Regions from separate parts of the Pseudomonas sp. RT4P38 genome, predicted to be linked through region 2. Evidence: predicted binding sites of a transcription regulator. Region 2 holds the regulator's gene; each other region holds the start of a gene.
The links. Region 2 encodes sigma-54, which starts transcription at its own class of promoters, with help from an activator protein. Its sites were predicted from a motif close to ANTGGCATNNANNTTGCTNT; they were not measured.
Positions count from the first base shown of each region.

Region 1: ACYZT7_RS27795 (pilin) is a predicted target of sigma-54. The motif match lies at 1,018-1,037, and genes of this name have one in related genera.
Region 3: ACYZT7_RS11115 (CmpA/NrtA family ABC transporter substrate-binding protein) is a predicted target of sigma-54. The motif match lies at 978-997, and genes of this name have one in related genera.

Region 1 is NZ_CM142703.1:5,983,295-5,985,497, reverse strand. Features, by position in the region: gene pilB (type IV-A pilus assembly ATPase PilB) at 1-858, opposite strand, end outside; gene ACYZT7_RS27795 (pilin) at 1,084-1,506, shown strand; gene ACYZT7_RS27790 (BON domain-containing protein) at 1,821-2,177, shown strand.
Region 2 is NZ_CM142703.1:1,232,027-1,234,229, reverse strand. Features, by position in the region: gene lptB (LPS export ABC transporter ATP-binding protein) at 1-424, shown strand, start outside; gene ACYZT7_RS05640 (RNA polymerase factor sigma-54) at 608-2,101, shown strand; gene hpf (ribosome hibernation-promoting factor, HPF/YfiA family) at 2,175-2,203, shown strand, end outside.
Region 3 is NZ_CM142703.1:2,380,091-2,382,293, reverse strand. Features, by position in the region: gene ACYZT7_RS11120 (quinone-dependent dihydroorotate dehydrogenase) at 1-887, opposite strand, end outside; gene ACYZT7_RS11115 (CmpA/NrtA family ABC transporter substrate-binding protein) at 1,117-2,203, shown strand, end outside.

The sequences.
Region 1 (2,203 bases), 1.9 Mb from region 2:
GATCACCACTTTTTCGCCCCACAGGGTTGGCAGGGTGTTGACCCGAAAGTCGATGGACTTACTCTTGGACAGGCGCATCTTGATCCGCCCGTCCTGGGGCCGGCGCCGTTCGGAGATGTCGAGGCTGGCCATGACTTTCAGCCGCGCGGCGATGCGATTGGCCAGTTGAATCGGTGGTTTGGCGACTTCACGCAAAATACCGTCGGTACGCATCCGCACGCGGTAGGTTTTTTCATAAGGTTCGAAATGCAGGTCGGAAGAGCCGCTTTTGATCGCGTCCAGCAACATTTTGTGGACGAAGCGCACCACGGGCGCATCGTCGGCATCCTGGCCGGCGATGGCGTCCTGTCTGTTGTCATCGATCGACTCGATGTCCACGCCATCGAGGTCAACGTCGGCCATGTCTTCCAGGCCGGTACTTGGGCTGTCGAAGAATTTTTCGATGGCATCAGTGAGTTTGTCGTCTTCGACCAGAATGGCTTCGGTATTGAGCCCGGTGCTGAACTGGATATCGTTAATGACCTGGTGATGGGTCGGGTCGGAAATCCCCACGAACAGTTTGTTGCCGCGTCGCCAGAGGGGCAGGGCGTGGTGCTGGCGGATCAGTTTCTCGCTGACCAGACCCTTGGGTTGGGTTTCCTTGTCCAGGCAATCGAGGTCGAGCAAGGTCATGCCGAAGTGTTCCGACGCGATCTCGGCAACCTGGCGGCTTTTCACCAGCTTGTTCTGCACCAGGTAGCTGACGAGGGGGGTTTTATCACGTTGGGCTTGCTGATACGCCTGTTGCGCGCTTTTGTCAGTGAGCAGCTCGGCCAGGACCAATTGCTTGGCCAGACCGCTAAGGGCGATGTCATTCATGGGGATACCGGACGCAGACAGTTCATGACTTATAGCCTAGTCAAGCGGAGTAACCAAACCAGCGACGTTCAGGTGACAAAAAGTGTCAGATAGTGCGGATTCTGGGGGTAGGAAAGGACTGTGTGTCGCTCGCACGCCCCGCCAACACGGGGCGAAGGGCTTGGCATGGGCTGTGCTGCGGCTAGTTCAGATCATGAGATTTCGACTCATGCATGGAGCTTGTCTTTGAATACTCAAAAAGGTTTTACCTTGATCGAACTGCTGATCGTGGTGGCGATTATCGGAATTCTGGCGACGTTTGCGTTGCCGCAATATTCCAAGTACCAGGCCCGGGCCAAAGTCACGGCGGGGCTGGCTGAGATTTCTGCGTTGAAGGTTCCGTTTGAGGATCTTATGAATCAAGGGACCGATGTGACACTGGATAAGATCGGTGGTGCCTTAACGACCTCCAACTGTACAACGTCAGCGACCGGCAAAGCGGCTGACGGTACAGGCTCTATCGCTTGCAAAATTCTTAATGCTCCGGGTCCGGTGTTGAATAAGTCCATTACCCTGACGCGCGCGTTGACTGGCTGGACATGCACCACCGAAGTCGATGCGGAATATGCGCCTAAAGCTTGCACCGCTGCCGCTGCCCCCGCCGCATAAGGCTGAGTCATTGCCGTGTGGCCAATGCCCCGCCTTGCGGGGCATTTTTTTGTTCGCCGTTTGGGGCAAATGCGAGTAATTGAGAAAACTTCCAACAATTCATGGCCTTAGTCCGGCGGCAAAACCCGCAACTTGCATGTCGATAATTTCCAAGTCATGCAATTTGCATGATTACGAAAATTAGGTGTCTTTGTAAACTATTGATTTATATGTATTTATTGACTGTCTCAAAGTTGGCATAGCGTTCGCAATATCTCCAGTAACCCTGCTGACAAGACACGCAGCAGACTTTATGAAAAACAGGAGTTACTCGTATGAAGAAGTTCGCTATCGCTGCCGCTACTGCTACCGCGTTGACCCTGACCATGGCCAACGTCGCATTTGCACAGACCACCCAAACCACCCAGGCTCCGATGACTCTGGCGGCGGGTGAAGTCACCAAAGCCAAAGAAGCTACTTCCGATACCTGGATCACCACTAAAGTCAAAGCCGACCTGGTGACGGAAAAAGGCATTCCTGGCACCGACATCAAAGTCGAAACCAACAAAGGCGTAGTGTCTCTGTCGTCCACCGTTGCGGTAACTGACGCTCAGAAAGCCACCGCCGTGGCTATCGCCAAGAAAATCAAAGGCGTCCAGGCTGTTTCCGCTGACGGCCTGAAAGCCGAGTAAGGCAAGACTTCTCGCCTGGACTGGGA
Region 2 (2,203 bases):
AATCCTCGAGACCCGCAAGGAGCTCGACAAGACCGGTCGTCGCAAAGAGCTGGAAAGCCTGCTGCAGGAATTCCACATCAGCCACATCCGCGACAACCTCGGCATGAGTCTGTCCGGCGGTGAACGCCGCCGCGTGGAAATCGCCCGGGCACTGGCGACCAACCCGAAATTCATCCTCCTCGACGAACCGTTCGCCGGCGTGGACCCGATTTCGGTGGGCGACATCAAGCAGATCATCTATCACCTCAAGGCCAAAGGCATTGGCGTATTGATCACTGACCACAACGTCCGTGAAACCCTGGATATCTGCGAAACCGCTTACATCGTCAACGATGGCCAACTGATTGCCGAAGGTGACTCTGCCACCATCCTGGCCAACGACCTGGTCAAGGAAGTGTATCTGGGCCATGAGTTCCGCCTGTAAGCACTGAGGTGCCTGGCTAGTCGACCGAGCGCTAGTCTCGATAAAAATGAATACTTTTTTATTGTTACAGCGCTCTAGGCAAACGTTGCAGTTTCAGGCATATAATTTGCTTATGTTTGGCGCTCCGGCGCCCTGTAGTGGATGGCGCATGTGCGCCGGCGAATAAGGTGTTAAGCCCCTGCCATGAAACCATCGCTAGTCTTGAGAATGGGCCAGCAGCTGACGATGACACCGCAGCTGCAACAGGCCATCCGCCTGCTCCAATTGTCGACCCTGGACCTGCAACAGGAAATCCAGGAGGCCCTGGAGTCCAATCCGATGCTCGAACGCCAGGAAGAAGGCGACGACTTCGATAACGCCGACCCCTTGGCCGACAAAGCCGAACAGCCTCCCAACGCCGATGTTTCGGAACCCTCCTACCAGGAAACCGCCCCGACTGTAGACAACCTCGAGGAAGGTGACTGGAACGAGCGCATTCCCAACGAACTGCCCGTCGACACCGCGTGGGAAGACGTCTACCAGACCAGCGCCAGCAGCCTGCCGAGCAACGATGACGATGAGTGGGATTTCACCACCCGTACATCGGCCGGCGAAAGCCTGCAAAGCCACTTGCTGTGGCAACTGAACCTGGCACCGATGTCCGACACTGATCGCCTGATTGCCGTGACCCTGATCGACTGCATCAACAATCAGGGCTACCTGGACGAAACCCTCGAGGAGATTCTCGAAGCCTTCGATCCGGAACTGGACATCGAACTGGACGAAATCGAAGCCGTCCTGCACCGCATCCAGCAATTCGAACCCGCTGGCATCGGCGCCCGTAACCTGGGTGAATGCCTGCTGCTGCAATTACGTCAGTTGTCCGCCAAGACCCCTTGGCTGGTCGAGGCCAAACGCCTGGTCACCGATTACATTGACCTGCTCGGCAGCCGCGACTACAGCCAGCTGATGCGTCGCATGAAGCTCAAGGAAGATGAGCTGCGCCAAGTGATTGAACTGGTCCAGAGCCTCAACCCGCGCCCAGGCTCGCAAATCGAGTCCAGCGAAGCCGAATACGTCGTTCCCGACGTGATCGTACGCAAGGACAACGAGCGCTGGCTGGTGGAACTGAACCAGGAATCCGTGCCGCGACTGCGGGTCAATGCTCAATACGCTGGTTTCGTGCGCCGCGCCGACACCAGCGCCGACAACACCTTCATGCGCAATCAGTTGCAAGAGGCCCGCTGGTTCATCAAGAGCCTGCAAAGCCGCAACGAAACCCTGATGAAAGTAGCCACTCAGATCGTCGAGCATCAGCGCGGCTTTCTTGAATACGGCGACGAAGCCATGAAACCGCTGGTCCTGCATGACATCGCCGAAGCGGTGGGCATGCATGAGTCGACGATTTCACGGGTGACCACGCAAAAGTTCATGCATACCCCACGAGGCATATATGAACTGAAATACTTTTTCTCGAGCCACGTCAGCACCTCCGAGGGCGGTGAATGCTCGTCCACGGCGATCCGCGCGATCATCAAAAAACTGGTTGCCGCGGAAAATCAGAAAAAGCCGTTGAGTGACAGCAAGATCGCTGGTTTACTGGAGGCACAAGGCATTCAGGTGGCTCGCCGCACCGTCGCCAAGTACCGCGAATCCCTCGGGATCGCGCCTTCGAGCGAACGCAAGCGGTTGATGTAGAGCCACGCCACAGCGTTCCAGCGGCAGGCATTTCTGCCTGCCGCTTTATGCACTGGCAACGAAGGAGAGCTGTATGCAAGTCAACATCAGTGGACACCAACT
Region 3 (2,203 bases), 1.1 Mb from region 2:
CCGCCCACGGCGATGATCGGCAAGCGACCGGCCAACTCGGCCGCCAGCACCTTAACGGTGTGGGTGCTCTTGTCACGAACCGGTGCGCCGGACAGACCGCCCGTCTCGTCGCCGTGCTCCATGCCTTCAACGCCGACGCGGCTCAGGGTGGTGTTGGTGGCGATCACCGCGTCCATCCCGGTTTCGATCAGCGCTTGCGCGACCTGAGCGGTTTCTTCGTCGGTCATGTCCGGCGCAATCTTGATCGCCAGTGGGACATGTTTGCCGTGGCGCAGCGCCAGTTCTGCCCGGCGCGTAGCCAGGTCAGCCAACAATTGCTTCAACGAATCGCCGAACTGCAGGCTACGCAGGCCCGGGGTATTCGGCGAACTGACGTTGACCGTCACGTAGCTGGCGTGGGCGTAGACCTTGTCCAGACAGATCAGGTAGTCGTCGACCGCCCGCTCAACCGGGGTATCGAAGTTTTTGCCGATATTGATACCCAGCACACCCTTGTACTGGGCCGCCGCCACTCGGGCCAGCAGATGATCGACGCCGAGGTTGTTGAACCCCATGCGGTTGATGATCGCCTCGGCATCCGGCAGACGGAAAATTCGTGGCTTCGGGTTGCCCGGCTGCGGACGCGGGGTGATGGTGCCGATTTCGACAAAACCAAAACCCAGTTGGGCAAAACCGTCGATGGCCGCGCCGTTCTTGTCCAGACCGGCCGCCAGACCTACCGGGTTCGGGAAGTCCAGGCCCATGACGGTCACCGGCATTTTCGCCGGTGCCTTGCACAGCAAGCCGTTGAGGCCCAAACGCCCGCCCGCGCCGATCAGGTCCAGGGACAGATCGTGGGAGGTTTCCGGGGAAAGTTTGAACAACAGCTGACGGGCCAGGGTGTACATGGGCGGCTTTGACTCTGGGCTACGAAAAGTGGCGGCGATTATAGCCGGGCATCGAGGTTGCAGGCGAGGCGCGCGACAAAATCAGTGAGCGATGGCATATGCCTTGCACCGTCACTGACATCAGCACTCATGCCAACGGCGGGATGAGTCGAAAGACAAAGGCGTCGTCACTTGGCCTTGCCCTGGCAAGCAGCCCGGTACGGCGCTTTTTTATGGAAGGTGTTTACAGATGATTGAAGTTCCAGCCAACCCTCTGGCCTGGGTCAACGGCAGCGATGCCCCGGAAAAGACCGAAATCAACCTCGGCTTCATGGCCCTCAGCGACTGCGCCTCCCTGGTGGTCGCGGCCACGCAGGGCTTCGCGCAACCTTATGGCCTGACCCTGAACCTCAAGCGCCAGCCGTCCTGGGCCAACCTGCGGGACAAACTGGTCAGTGGCGAACTTGACGCCGCCCACAGCCTGTACGGTTTGATCTACGCCGTGCATTTGGGCATCGGCGGTGTCGCGTCGACCGACATGGCGGTGCTCATGGGCCTGAATCAGAATGGCCAGAGCATCAATCTCTCCCATGGCTTACAGGCCCTGGGCGTGACCAGTCCTGAAGCACTCGACCGGCACGTGCACCAAAGTCGCCCAAAACTGACTTTCGCCCAGACATTTCCTACGGGCACTCACGCCATGTGGCTGTATTACTGGCTCGCGAGTCAGGGCATTCATCCGTTGCAGGACGTCGACAGCGTGGTGGTGCCGCCGCCGCAAATGGTCGCGCACCTGCAAGCCGGGCGCATCGACGGCTTCTGCGTCGGTGAGCCGTGGTCCGCCAGTGCGGTGCAGCAAAATCTGGGGTTCACGATGGCAACCACCCAGACCATCTGGCCCGATCACCCGGAAAAAGTCCTCGGTTGCACCCGCGCCTTTGTCGAGCAATACCCCAACACCGCAAGGGCGCTGGTGATGGCGGTTCTCGAAGCCAGCCGCTTCATCGAAGAAAGCACCGAGAATCGCCGCAGCACCGCGAAGCTGTTGAGTGCGCCCGAATACCTCGACGCGCCACTCGACTGCATCGCGCCGAGGCTGCTCGGTGACTACGCCGATGGCCTCGGTAATCGTTGGCAGGATCCGCACACCCTGCGTTTCCATGCGGACGGCGAGGTCAACCTGCCTTACTTGTCCGACGGCATGTGGTTCATGACCCAGTTCCGCCGCTGGGGTTTGTTGCGCGATGACCCGGACTATCTGGGCGTGGCCCGTCAGGTCCAGCAACTAGACTTGTATCGAGAGGCCGCCACGGCGGTGGGTGTAGCCGCCCTGGGTC